Kineosporia sp. NBRC 101731: one gene and its partner. The protein of the gene in region 1 interacts with the protein of each later gene in a pairwise test. Links are inferred from orthologs where the notes say so. Each region holds a gene or a part of one and is shown on either strand. Other genes may lie near its edges.

What was found. Proteins that work in one complex are often made in the same cells at the same time.
Region 2: the proteins of rpe (region 1) and eno interact in binary tests that used the Escherichia coli proteins (3 or more experiments, as listed by UniProt). The link is inferred for Kineosporia sp. NBRC 101731 from one-to-one orthologs.

Annotation. Positions count from the first base shown.
Region 1 is NZ_BSTC01000006.1:379,683-387,762, reverse strand. What follows is about bases 3,109-6,031. They hold rpe (ribulose-phosphate 3-epimerase), read right to left. Parts: upstream 4,939-6,031; coding sequence 4,279-4,938; downstream 3,109-4,278. Other genes in these bases: QSK05_RS19585 (RsmB/NOP family class I SAM-dependent RNA methyltransferase), read right to left, coding at 5,463-6,031; QSK05_RS19590 (PPOX class F420-dependent oxidoreductase), read left to right, coding at 5,034-5,444; QSK05_RS19600 (riboflavin synthase), read right to left, coding at 3,307-3,933; ribA (GTP cyclohydrolase II), read right to left, coding at 3,109-3,310. In the rest of the region: QSK05_RS19630 (DsbA family protein), read left to right, coding at 1-383; QSK05_RS19625 (Rdx family protein), read left to right, coding at 383-667; QSK05_RS19620 (PH domain-containing protein), read right to left, coding at 719-1,210; QSK05_RS19615 (phosphoribosyl-ATP diphosphatase), read right to left, coding at 1,207-1,470; ribH (6,7-dimethyl-8-ribityllumazine synthase), read right to left, coding at 1,490-1,975; more of ribA, read right to left, coding at 2,021-3,108; more of QSK05_RS19585, read right to left, coding at 6,032-7,016; fmt (methionyl-tRNA formyltransferase), read right to left, coding at 7,162-8,080. UniProt on the Escherichia coli protein: Catalyzes the reversible epimerization of D-ribulose 5-phosphate to D-xylulose 5-phosphate.
Region 2 is NZ_BSTC01000002.1:625,722-631,279, forward strand. The notes cover bases 6-2,966. They hold eno (phosphopyruvate hydratase), read right to left. Parts: upstream 2,148-2,966; coding sequence 864-2,147; downstream 6-863. Other genes in these bases: QSK05_RS10025 (FtsB family cell division protein), read right to left, coding at 6-867; QSK05_RS10035 (DUF885 domain-containing protein), read right to left, coding at 2,318-2,966. Also shown: more of QSK05_RS10025, read right to left, coding at 1-5; more of QSK05_RS10035, read right to left, coding at 2,967-4,003; QSK05_RS10040 (phosphoribosylaminoimidazolesuccinocarboxamide synthase), read right to left, coding at 4,054-4,887; mazG (nucleoside triphosphate pyrophosphohydrolase), read right to left, coding at 4,926-5,558. UniProt on the Escherichia coli protein: Catalyzes the reversible conversion of 2-phosphoglycerate (2-PG) into phosphoenolpyruvate (PEP). It is essential for the degradation of carbohydrates via glycolysis.

The DNA of each region.
Region 1 (8,080 bases):
TCGCCTTCCTGGACCGCGCCTCCACCACCAACTACTCCACCCGTTCCCTGAACGCGGTGGCCGCGGTGGTGAACTCGAGCCCGGACTCGTTCCTGGAGTTCCACAACCTGCTCTTCGAGAACCAGCCCGAGGAGGGCGGCGCCGGCCTCACCGACGAGCAGCTGGTCACCTACGCGGTGCAGGCCGGGGCCGACGAGACAACCGTCAAGAAGGCTGTCGCCGACCAGACCTTCAAGGGCTGGACCGAGCGGGTCACCGAGGCCTCGTCCAAGGCCGGTATCTCCGGCACCCCGACGGTGAAGGTGAACGACACCACCCTGGAGAACCTCGACGCCGCCTCGCTGAAGAAGGCCGTGGACACCGCCCTGGCTGCTGCCAAGTAATGGCCCGGGTCTCCGTCACCTACTGCACCCAGTGCAACTGGCTGCTGCGGGCGGCCTGGGTGGCCCAGGAACTGCTGCAGACGTTCGGCACGGAACTGGACGAGGTGGCGCTGGTGCCGGGCACGGGAGGCGTCTTCCGGGTCCACGTCGGCGAAACCCTGGTCTGGGACCGCAAGGTCGACGGCAGTGCCGCCGACATGGTCGAGATCAAGCGCCGGGTGCGGGATCTGGCTGTTCCGGGTTTCGCTCTGGGACACGCTGACCGGGCCCGGAAGCCGAACTGAAAAAATGAGGGACGCGGGTACTCACCCGTGTCCCTCATTTTTTTGTTGGGGTTACCGGGCGGTGGTGTGGTGGTACTCGATCAGTGTCGCCAGGCGCTCCGCCTCGGACCGGGCGAACTCACCGTCGGCGCGCTGGATCGCCATCACCGCGAGCGGGTCGCCGTCCTCGGTGTTCAGCGTGACCCAGGGGTCGCTGACGCCGAAGTTCAGCCCTTCGACCTCACGCCAGGTCAGGGTGCGAGTGATCAGCAGGTTGCGCACCACCAGGCCCTCCGGCGAGGGAAGGGCCCGTACGCCGCCGAACCGGCTCATGCCCCAGCCGATGAACACGGCGATCACGAGCAGGCCGATCCGGTCGTTGATGCCGACCTGATCGACACCCGACCAGGGCAGCAGCAACGCGCAGGCGACGAAGGCCAGGGCCTGCCCGACCCCCATCACCCAGGCCACGATGCGGCCCTTACGGGAGACGAAAGGTCGGTGCAGGTCGGCGATCGCCTCTTCTCGGCCCGACTTGCCCGACTGACCGGCCGAGACCGTCACAGGTGCTTATAGACGTCGTCGAGGCTGATGCCCTTGGCGATCATCATCACCTGGAGGTGGTAGAGCAGCTGCGAGATCTCCTCGGCGGCGGCCTCGTCCGACTCGTACTCGGCCGCCATCCACACCTCGGCGGCCTCCTCGACCACCTTCTTGCCGATGCTGTGCACACCGGCGTCGAGGGCGGCAACCGTGCCGGATCCCTCCGGCCGGGTCTGCGCGCGGTGGGTCAACTCGGCGAACAGGGTCTCGAACGTCTTCACGGGTTGAGGGTATCCGGGGTCAGGCCAGGACCGGCGAGGGCAGGTCCTTCAGCACCAGCGCCGCGGCGATCGCGGCGGTGGCGGCCTCGTGACCTTTGTCTTCCCGCGAGCCGGGCAGACCCGCGCGATCCAGGGCCTGGGCCATGTCGTCGCAGGTGAGCAGACCGAACCCGACCGGTACACCGGAACGCACGCTGACGTCGGTCAGACCGTTCGTCGCGGCCTGGCAGACGTAGTCGAAGTGCGGGGTGCCACCCCGCACCACCACGCCGAGCGCGATGACGGCGTCGACACCGGACGCGGCCAGCCGGGAGGCTGCGACAGGGAGCTCGAAACTACCTGGGACCGGCACCTCCACGACGTCTTTCACACCGGCGTCGGCCAGACCGCGTCGCGCACCGTCGATCAGGCCGTTCATGACCTCCTCGTGCCACGAGGCCCAGACCAGACCGACCCGCAGTTGCGAACCGTCCACCGTGATCGTGGGCGCACCCTCGCCACTCATGGCGTTCTCCTTCATTCGTTGCTCGTTGTTCGTTGCCGCTGTGTGTCAGCGCGCGTTCAGGTCGTCCAGCTGGTGGCCCATCAGGTCCCGCTTGCTGGCCAGGTAGGCGGTGTTGTGCGGGTTCACGCCGACCTGCAGGCCGATCCGCATCGTCACCGTGATGCCGTGCTCGGCCAGTCCGGTGAGCTTGGCCGGGTTGTTGGTCAGCAACCGGATCGCGTCCAGGCCCAGGTCGTCGAGCACGGCCGCGGCCGCGCCGTACTCGCGGGCGTCGGCGGGCAGGCCCTGCGCGGTGTTCGCGGCGACCGTGTCGAGCCCGGAGTCCTGCAGCTGGTAGGCGGTGAGCTTGGCCAGCAGGCCGATGCCCCGGCCCTCGTGACCGCGCAGGTAGATCACCACGCCCCCCTCGGAGGCGACACGCTCCAGGGCCGCGTCGAGCTGCGGACCGCAGTCGCAGCGGCTGGAGCCGAACGCGTCACCGGTCAGGCATTCGGAGTGCACCCGCACCAGTGCACCGGTACCGGCGGGCTCCCCCGCGACCAGGGCCACGTGCTCGTGTCCGGTCAGCATGTCGCGGTAGGCGACGGCCCGGAAGTCACCGTGGCTGGTCGGCAGCAGGCTGTCGGCCACCCGGCGCACCCGTGGCGGCGCCGCGACCGGGGCCTCCGGAACGGCCCCCGGGTGCTCCCGGCGGTAGACCACCAGGTCTTCGATGCTGATCAGCGGGAGGCCGAACTCGTCGGCCAGGGCCCGCAGACCGGGCAGGCGGGTGACCGGGCCGGCGTCTTCCACCACCTCGGCGAGCACCCCGACCGGCGGCAGCCCGGCCAGCACACACAGGTCCACGGCCGCCTCGGTGTGGCCACGGCGTTCCAGCACCCCACCCGGTCGGGCCCGCAGCGGGAAAACGTGCCCGGGACGCACCAGGTCTTCGGGCCCGGTGCGGCCGTCAGCCAGCAGGCGCAGGGTCACCGAGCGGTCGGCGGCGCTGATACCGGTCGAGATGCCCGACCGGGCGTCGACGCTGACCGTGTAGGCCGTACGCAGCGACTCCTCGTTGCGCTCCACCATGTGCGGCAGCGCCAGCGCGTCGGCGCGGTCGTCGAGCATCGGGGCGCAGAGCACGCCGGAGGTGTGCCGCACGGTCCAGCCCACCCACTCCGGCGAGGCGTTGACGGCCGCCAGGATGACGTCGCCCTCGTTCTCCCGGTCGGCGTCGTCCACCACCAGAACCGGCAGGCCGGCCCGCAGTGCCTCCAGGGCCTTCTCCACCGGGTCCAGGGCGATGTCGCCGTACCGAACCTCGTTCTCGTGCACCTGCAGGTCCCCGCTCATCGTGGAGCCACCGTCTCTTCCGTGAATGTGGGAGCGGTGCTCAGCCGCTCCACGTACTTCGCCAGCACGTCCACCTCGAGGTTCACCGGCTCTCCGACGGCGCGGTGCCCGAGCGTGGTGCGGGAAAGAGTCTCCGGGATCAGCGAGACGGTGACGACCGTGGGGCCGTCGGTGAGATCAGCGATCGTCAGGGAGACGCCGTCGATCGTGATCGAGCCCTTGGCCACCACATAACGGGCCAGCTCGGCCGGGATCTCGACGCGCACCAGCTCCCAGTTGTCGCCGGGCACCCGCTCGACGACGGTGCCGGTGCCGTCGACGTGGCCCTGCACGACGTGACCGCCGAACCGTCCGTTCGCCGCCAGCGGGCGCTCGAGGTTCACCGGGACGCCGGGGGCGGCAGTGCGCAGGGAGCTGCGTTTGAGCGTCTCGGCCATCACATCGGCCGTGAACGTGTCACCGGCCAGTTCGACCACCGTGAGGCAGACACCGTTGACCGCGATCGATGCGCCGGGCACGGCGTCGGAAGTCACCAGCGGCCCCCGTACGGTCACCCGGGCGGAGTCCGCCCCGGGCACCAGTTCGACCACCTGGCCCAGCTCTTCAACGATCCCGGTGAACATCAGTGACCCTCCTACCACGCCGTGGGGCGGGCTCCGGGGGTCACGACGGGAAGAGCTGCCGGCCCATCCCGTCATCGGGAGAGGCTGACGCGTCGTATCGGTACCGAGGCAGCCCTCACCGAGGGCACACCAACGGCACCGCGTGCTGCCTCCCATCCGGACTTTCACCGTCGGTCCCGGAATTCCACCAGGTCAACCGCCCGCATCACGAGGACACGGTCGGGTCGCGGACTGTCACCGCCGGTTCGGAATTACACCGACCCCGGAGCACGCACTGCTATCAGTTACTGAACTGCCCAACAGTCTGCCACCGAACGTTGTTCCCGGGAACGGCGGGTCTCGCGATCAGCAGGCCGCAGCGGCGAGTTCACGCAACTGGGTGATGCTCGCCGCGGCATCCTGTGCCCCGTACACGGCCGAACCGGCCACGAACACGTCGGCCCCGGCGTCGGCACAGCGCTCGATCGTCGCCACCGACACGCCGCCGTCGACCTGGATCCACACGTCCAGGCCGGAGTCCTTCACGGCGGCCCGGGTGCGGCGGATCTTCGGCAGCATCGACTCCAGGAACGGCTGGCCGCCGAAACCGGGCTCGACCGTCATGATCAGCAGCATGTCGATCTCGGGCAGCAGCTCGAGATACGGCTCGATCGCGGTGGTCGGCTTCACCGCGAGCCCGGCCCGGGCCCCCTGCTTGCGCAGCTCGCGCGCCAGGCGGATCGGGGCGCCGGCGGCCTCGGCGTGGAACGTCACGCTCTTGGCACCCACCTCGGCGAAGGCCGGGGCCCAGCGGTCCGGGTCCTCGATCATCAGGTGGCAGTCGACCGGGACCGGCGACACCTTCAGGATCGACTCGACGACCGGCAGACCGAGCGTGAGGTTCGGGACGAAGTGGTTGTCCATCACGTCGACGTGCGCCCAGTCGGCGCTCGCGATGCGCTCGAGCTCACGGCCGATCTGGGAGAAGTCGGAGTTCAGGATGCTGGGAGAGATCTGGATGCCCACGGCCCCAGAGCCTAGTGCGGAGTCAGGAGCCGGTCGCAGGCGGTAGGTCCCCGGAAGCTTGACCTGAAGTCAGGTTCATCTTCGAGGATCGGTCCATGACCACGCGCCCCGAGACCGCCCACGACGAGTTCACGCCGCCGATCGTCGCCTACATCACCACGCAGACGCTCGGCCGCCTGGCCACGGTCGACGCGAACAACGCCCCCCAGAACAGCCCCGTGGGATTCACCCACAACGCCGAACTGGGCACCATCGACATCCGCGGCTGGAACCTCGGTGATTCCCGCAAGTTCCGGAACATCGAGAGAAACCCGGCAGTATCGTTCGTGATCGACGACATCCCTTCGGTCGACCCGTGGCGGGTACGCCTGGTGGAGATCCGCGGCACGGCCGAGGCTCTGCGCGGCATTCCGGCCGAGGGCGGCACGAGCGGCGAGATGATCCGCATCCACCCGCGCCGCATCATCACCTTCGGCCTGGACGGCGAGCCGCCGCCCCACGACTGAGGATTGCTGGGGCTTGTCCTAGGCCTTGCGGCGCAGCAGGGACAGGTACATCGAGTCGGTGCCGTGCAGGTGCGTCCACAGCTGCACGCCCGGGCCCTCGCCGAGGTACAGGTCGTCGGTGCCGGGCAGGCGCCGCGAGCCGATCAGGTCACGCATCACGGCCGGGGTGTCGAGGCGCTCCACGTCGTCCCGGCCCCGCAGCACGTCGTCGACCACCATCCGGGTCTCGGCCGGGTGCGGGGAGCACGTGGCGTACGCCACCACTCCGCCCGGCCGGACCGCGGCCAGCGCCGACTCCAGCAGCGCGCGCTGCAGCGGGGCCAGCGAGGTGAGGTCGGACGGGGTGCGGCGCCAGCGGGCCTCCGGACGACGGCGCAGCGCGCCCAGCCCGGTGCACGGAACGTCCACGAGGACCCGGTCGTAGCGGCCCGGCTCGGCCTCCCCGACGGTGCGGCCGTCCCGCACCCGCACGTCGTAGGCGCACTGCACGGCGGCCAGCGACTGCTGCACCAGCCCGGCCCGGTGCTCGGCCGACTCCACCGCGACCAGCTCGGCGTCGTCACCGACCAGGCCGGCCGTGTGCCGCTCGGCCAGCAGCGCCGCGAGCAGCGCGGCCTTGCCGCCCGGCCCGGCACACAGGTCGAGCCACCGGCCCCGGTCGGGGCCCACGGTCGACGCGGCCGCCGCCCCGAGCGCGACCAGCTGGCTGCCCTCGTCCTGCACGCGGGCACGGCCCTGACGGATCGCCGAGACGTCGTCGGGCGCGCCCTTCAGGATGGCCGCGACCGGTGACAGGACACCGGGCTGCGCGTGCTCCCCGTCGGTCAGCTCGGCCACGTCGGCGAGCCCGGGCAGCGCCGCGGCGACCACCGACGGGCGGGCGTTGTGCGAGGCCAGCAGCGCCGGCAGCTCGTCGGCCGGACGGCCGCTCCCCCGCAGCGCGTCACGCAGGGAACGCACGATCCACTCCGGGTGCGAGTACCGCACCGACAGGTTGCCGTCCGGGTTCTTCGCCGCGTCGGGCGCCACCCGCTCCATCCACTCGGTCTCGTCGCGCTCGCCGACCCGGCGCAGGACGGCGTTCGCGAACCGGGACGCGCCCGGCCCGGCGACCGAGCGCACCAGGTCGACCGTGGTGGAGACGGCGGCGTGCGGCGGGACCCGCATGTGCAGCAACTGGTGGACACCCAGGCGTAGGGCGTCGAGCACAGCCGGGTCGATCTCGGCGATCGGGCGGTCGGTGCCGGCCGCGATGATCGCGTCGTAGCTGCCCCGGCCACGCAGGGCACCGTAGGCCAGCTCGGTGGCCAGGCCGGCGTCGCGACCGCGCAGCCGGGCCCGGCGCAGCATGCCCGGCAGGATCAGGTTGGCGTAGGCGTCGCGCTCGGTGACGGCCCGCAGGGTCTCGTAGGCGACGCCCCGGGCGGGGTCGACGGCGGTCGGGCGACCGCCCGTCGGCCTGCTCTCGGGGCTGCCCGAGCGCGAGGAGTCCCGGCCACCGGCCCGGCCGGGTTTGCCGCCCACACGGCGGGGCGGGCCGGAAGGCCGGCCGGCCGAAGTCTGCTTGCTCATGACGCCCTCTCGAAAGCCGAGGCCAGGCGCACAGGCGCCACAACGTCCTCAAGCACGTACCTGCTACCCCGGCCGGCGACCGGGGCAATGACTGTCAGCAGTCCTTGCAAAAGCCTGTTATCACGAGCCGGGCGGGCCGGGCCGCTCACGCAACACCACCGGGAGCCGCGGTGACCGCGGCGTCCTCGGGTGCGTCCTCAAGCCCCAGACGTTCATCGCCGGCCGGGCGCGCACCGCGCGCCCAGTCCACGGCGGCCATCGCCTTCTTACCCGCCGGGCGCACCTCACCCAGCACCACGGGCCCCGTGGCGGTACCGACATGCACGGCCTTCTTCAGCACGCGCAGTTCACCCGGAGCCAGCGGTTGCGCGCCCTCCTCCGTCTCCACGACGAGGAGGGACACCGGGCCCAGGCCGAGGCGAGCCCCCCGGAACGTGGTCCAGGCCCCCGGCGCGGGCGTGCAGCCACGCACCCGGCGGTCGATGGCCACGGCGGGCTGCGCCCAGTCGACGCGAGCCTCCTCGACCAAGATCTTGGGCGCCAGCGACACACCCTCCTCGGGTTGCGGATGGGCCTCGATCTCGCCCGTCTCCAGGCCGTCCAGCACCGCGACCAGCAGGCCCGCACCGCCTTCGGCGAGCCGGCCGAGGAGATCACCGGCGGTGTCACCCGCATGCACGGTCTGGGTCATGACGCCGTAGACAGGACCGGTGTCCAGGCCCTTCTCCAGCTGGAACACCGACGCACCGGTGACCTGGTCACCCGCCATCAGCGCACGCTGCACCGGGGCCGCGCCGCGCCAGGCGGGCAGCACCGAGAAGTGCAGGTTCACCCAGCCGTGCCGCGGCACGTCGAGCGCACGCTGCGGCACGAGGGCGCCGTAGGCGATGACGGCGACACAGTCCGGGGCCAGTTCCTTCAGCAGTTCCAGAAACTCCGGGTCACCGGGTTTCGCCGGCTGGAGCACGGGCAGGCCGTGCTCGTCACCCCACTGCGCGACCGGCGAGCGGGAGACCTTGCGGCCCCGCCCCGCCACGGTGTCGGGCCGGGTGAGCACGGCGATG
Region 2 (5,558 bases), on another replicon or contig:
GGCGGCCTGGGCCTCGCCCTGCGACCCGGCGGTCTGGGCCGACAGCCAGACGCTGGTGAACCAGGACCGGTTCCCCACGGGCACGTCGGCCTCGCCGGTGCTGCTCGGGCTGACACTGGGGCTGGGCGTGGGATCGGAGACCGCGTAACCGGTCTCCCCCGGCATCACGTAGTTGAGCCGGGAGCGGGCCTGGGCTCGCACGTAGTCGTCGTCCTTCCAGCGTTCCTTCTGCTTCTGCAGATCGGAGACGTCTTCCTGGGCCTGGCTGACCTCTGCCCGCACCGACTCGATCTCCGAGCGCTGCACCAGCCACTTCTGGAAGTAGGGCAGGATCGCAAGTGCGAGCGCGGCCATCACTGCACCGAGAACCCATACCGGGCGCCCGGTTCCGAAGCCGAAGCCGCGTCCGCGGGAACCTCGGCCGGCCGATCCGGCACGGGGCCGGGCCGATCCCGGCCGGGTGCTCGTGGGGCGCAGTCCGCCGGAGCGGGAGGCCGTCACCCGGGGCGCGCGCTTCTTGGTCGGGGTGTGTGAGATCGGGGAGCGCTGTGCCCTCGCGGCGGCGGCCTGTTTCTTCTTCGCCGCGGCCGCACGCTCGGCGGCAGTCACCGGTGAGGTGGGTCGCTTCACCGGTCGCTGGGCCGAGGCCCTCTGGGCGGCGCTCTTCTGAGCCGCGGCCTTCTGGGCGGCGCTCTTCTGGCCGGCACTTCGCTGGGCAGGGGTCTTCGAGGCGATGGTCTTCTTCGTGGCGGCCTTCTGGGCCGCCGGAACACCGGGGCCGGCCGCCCGCGCGCGGGGTGCGCGTGGTGCACCGGAGGGATCAGGGATCCCTCCGGAACCGGGCGCGGGCGGACGGCGTGGGCTCATCGGTGGGCGAACCGGGGGAACGCGCCGGCGCCGGCGTACACCGCGGCGTCGTCGAGCTCTTCCTCGATGCGGAGCAGCTGGTTGTACTTGGCCACCCGGTCCGAGCGGGCCGGGGCGCCGGTCTTGATCTGGCCACAGTCGACGGCGACGGCCAGGTCGGCGATCGTCGTGTCCTCGGTCTCGCCGGAACGGTGGCTCATCATGCAGCGGTAACCGTTGCGGTGGGCCAGGGCGACGGCGTCGAACGTCTCCGTCAGGGTGCCGATCTGGTTCACCTTGACCAGCAGCGCGTTGGCGGCGCCGGTCTCGATGCCCTGCTGCAGGCGGGCCGGGTTGGTGACGAACAGGTCGTCGCCGACGATCTGCACCTTGGAACCGACGGCGGTGGTGAGGGCCGTCCAGCCCTCCCAGTCGCTCTCGTCCAGCGGGTCCTCGATGGAGACCAGCGGGTAGTCGTTGACCAGGCTGGTGTAGAACTCAATCATCTCGGCGGAGGTGCGCTTGCCACCCTCGAACGAGTAGACGCCCTCGCTGTGGAACTCGGAGGCGGCCACGTCGAGCGCCAGGCCCAGGTCGGTGCCCAGCACGTAGCCGGCCTTGTCGACCGCGGTGGCGATGAGCTCCAGGGCCTCCTTGGTGCCGGCGACGCTCGGGGCGAAGCCACCCTCGTCGCCCAGACCGGTGCTCAGGCCCTGGGCCTTCAGCACGGACTTGAGCGAGTGGTAGACCTCGGCACCCATCCGCAGGGCCTCCTTGAAGGAGGGCGCACCGAACGGGGCGATCATGAATTCCTGCACGTCCACGCCGCTGTCGGCGTGGGCGCCACCGTTGACGATGTTCATCATCGGCACCGGGAGGATGTGCGCGTTCGGGCCACCGAGGTAGCGGAACAGCGGCAGTTCGGCCGACTCGGCCGCAGCCTTGGCCACAGCCAGGGAGGCGCCGAGGATGGCGTTCGCACCCAGGGTCGCCTTGTTGTCGGTACCGTCCAGGTCGAGCATCGCCTGGTCGATCATGCGCTGGTCGCTGGCCTCGAAGCCGAGGAGGGCGGGCTGGATCTGGTCGAGCACGGCGTTGACCGCGTTCTCGACGCCCTTGCCCAGGTAGCGCTTCTTGTCGCCGTCACGGCGCTCGACCGCCTCGAAAGCGCCCGTGGAGGCGCCGGAGGGGACCGCCGCGCGGGCGATGGTGCCGTCGTCCAGAGCCACCTCGACCTCGACGGTGGGGTTGCCCCGTGAATCGAGAATCTCTCGGGCTCCGACGGCCTCGATGCTTGCCATGCTTGCTGCTCCTGCTCGTCAGACCGGTTTCAGTGGAGTTTCTGTGGACCGTTACGTCTACGCAACTACGTAACCGAGCCTATCGTCCGGCCTGTGGCCCACCCCTCACCTGGGGGCAGGTGTCCGGGGGCCGAAGGTCCTGCTAATGCCTGACTCCCCACAAGTGGGATTCAGTCGAGTCCCAGTAATGCCCGCAGGTGCCGGGGCGGTGGCGCCCCGTGTGCCAGTAACTCGTCGTGCACCTGCCGTTTCGACCAGTCCGGGTTCTCCGCGTGAATCCGACCGGCCAGGTCGCGGATCTCGCGGTGCCCCACGTAGTAGGTGGACAACTGGGTGGAGGTGAGCAGCGCCCGTCGCCACTTGCCCGCCGCCTCACCCTCCTCCTGGTGGCCGCGAGCTGTCATCAGCAGCATCGCCTCGTCCTCGGTCATGCCGTGCGCGTGCACCCGCACGTCGAGGATCGCGTTGATCGCGCTGCGCAACGCCATCTTCAGCGTCATCAGCCGCAGCCACATGTCGTCGTCGTTGTTGCCGGAACCCAGGCCGAACGAGGCGATGAGCTCCTCGGCGTAGACCGCCCAGCCCTCGATGAACGTGCCGCTGCGGATCGCACTACGCACCGGCGTGGTGCCGCGGTACCGGTTGCCGTGCGCCAGTTGCAGCGCATGCCCCGGAATCGCCTCGTGCACCGCAAGATTGCGCAGCATGTGGCCGTTGTACTCGCGGTAGAAAGCGTCGGTGCGGGCCTGGTCCCACTCGGCGGGGGTGGGCGCCACGGCGAAGAACGTGGGGAGCGTGCCGTCGGCCGCCCCGGGCTCCAGCGGCCCGGGCGGGTCGCAGTAGGCCACGGCGATGCCGGCCCGCGACGGCGGCATCTCGATCACGTGGATCGGCGCCGGGGGCACGGTGACCAGATCGAGCTCCCGCACCCGGGCGGCCAGCAGAACCAGTGCCTGCTCACAGAGCGGGCGGATGGACGTGGGGGTCACCGGTGCGCTCGCGGCCGCCTGGTCGAGCACCTCCCGCACGAGCGTCTCCGACATCGGCCGGCCGCTGATCCGGCAGGCCAGCTCGGCAATGTCCTCCTCGATCGCCTGGAGGTCGCTCTCGGCCCGGGTGAGCAGGGCGTCGGGACCGGTCTCGGTGTCGAGGGTGTACCAGAGCCGGGCCGCGTAGTTGAGCTCGCCCAGACGCGGGTCGCCGTCGCTGACCGGCAGCTGCGCCTCCAGCCAGCGGGCGTGGTCGCGCAGGGCCTCCACCGCCGCGTCGCGCACCTCGCGAACCCCGGAGGCGAGGGACTCGTCTTGTGCCAGCAGTGGTTCCAGGTCTTCGGTCAGCAGCGGCACGGTACCCCGGGCCTGGCCGATGGCGGTCTGCACCGCGGGCCGGGGCATGTCGCGCAGCACGTCACGGGCCTGGGCCAGCCGCTGCGGCACCTGGCCCAGCCGGGCCGCCAGCGCCCGCAGCCGCTCGGGCGCCGGGCCCTCGCGGCTGATCAGCGGATACAGCCCGTCGGCGGGCAGGTGCAGGAGGGGGTCGTTCTCGAAACGGCGCAGCTCCGTCTGTTCCCACAGGGTGCCGCTCACCCGGGTCCGGAGGATCTCCAGGTCGACCCGGTCGCCCGGGGTGAGGGCGGTGTCGTCGACGTCGTCCAGCGCGGACATCGCGTCGACCAGCATCGAGGCCCGCCGGATCGTGGCCTCGACGGTGAGTTCGGTGGTCAGTTCGTCGTAACGGTGATCGCCCAGCTCGGTGGCCTCTTCGGGTGCGGCCTCGAGCAGGGCGTCCAGCACCTTCGTGGCGGCGTCACGGAATCTCGCGGTCACGATCGGGTCATCGTCCTGCTGCTCGCGCATGCACCCCATCGTGCCGCACGATCAGGCCAAGAACCCGCTCAGAGCAGGATTTACCAGCGGTTGCCGGTGATTCGCTCATAGACGTCGACGTAGAGGGCGCGGGTCTTCTCCACGATCTGCGCGGGGATCTCGGGGCCGGGATAGGTCTTGTCCCAGCCACTGGCCAGCGACCAGTCTCGGACAAACTGCTTGTCCCACGACTGCTGCGGGCCGCCCGGGGCCCAGGTGTTGGCCGGCCAGAACCGCGAGGAGTCGGGAGTCAGCACCTCGTCGCCGAGCACCAGCTCACCGGCGGCGTCGATCCCGAACTCCAGCTTGGTGTCGGCGATGATCACACCGCTGCGGGCGGCGATCTGCGCGCCCCGGGTGTAGACGGCCAGCGTCAGCTCCCGCAGCCGGTCGCTGAGGTCGGCGCCCTGCTGGGCCACCACCTCGTCGAAGGTCATGAACTCGTCGTGACCCTCGGTGGCCTTCGTGGTCGGTGTGAACACCGGCGCGGGCAGCTTCGACGCCTCCACCAGGCCCTCGGGCAGCGCGAGACCGGAGATGGCACCGTCGCGGCGGTACTCCTGCAGGCCGAGGCCGGCCAGGTAGCCGCGGGCGATGCATTCCACGGGCACCATGGTCAGTTTCTTGCAGCGCACGGCCCGGCCGGCCCACTCCGGCGGCACGTCGGTGCCGGAGATGATGTGGTTCGGGACAACGTCTTTGATCTGCTCGAACCACCACAGCGAGAGCTGCGTGAGAATCGCGCCCTTGTCCGGGATCGGCGTCGGCAGGATCACGTCGTAGACCGACATCCGGTCGGAGGCGACCAGGATGATGTCGTCGCCGTCGGCGTAGACCTCACGCACCTTGCCGGAGTGGAGCAACTGCGGGCTCATCTAGAACTGCCTTTCCTCATCGCGCAGAGGAGCCCAACTTACTGTGACGGCGGGACCAGCCGGCCCAGAGCCGCCCGCAGCGTGGCCTCGGCGTCCTGCCCCGACACCCGGGCCAGCACCACCAACCGCAACAGGGCCTCCGCCAGCTCGTCGCCTTCGGCCGCCTTCTCCACGGCCTCGTCCAGGTCGGCCCCGGCCCGGGACAGCCGGCCGATCATCTTCTGCGCCTTGGCGAGGGCCGGCAGCGTGGCCGGGATGCCCTCGAAGCCCTGGCGGCCGGCTTTCTCCGCCGCCTTCAGAACCTCCCACGACGCCTCGGCATCCTGCGCCGAACCAGCCGATTCGTCACCGAACACGTGGGGATGGCGCCGGATCAGCTTGGCCACGATCCCGGCGGCGACCTCGTCGATGCCGAAGCCCGCCTCCTCCTCCGCCATCCGGGCGTGGAACACCACCTGCAGCAACAGGTCGCCGAGCTCTTCCTGCACGTGGGCGGGGTCACCGGCCTCGACCGCCTCGATCACCTCGTGCGTCTCCTCCAGCAGGAACGGCAGCAGCGAGGTGTGCGTCTGCTCGCCGTCCCAGGGGCAGCCCCCGGGTGAGCGCAGCGTGTCCATCACCGCGACCAGGTCCAGGAGCCGCGAGCCAGGCACGTCATACGAGCCGGTCAG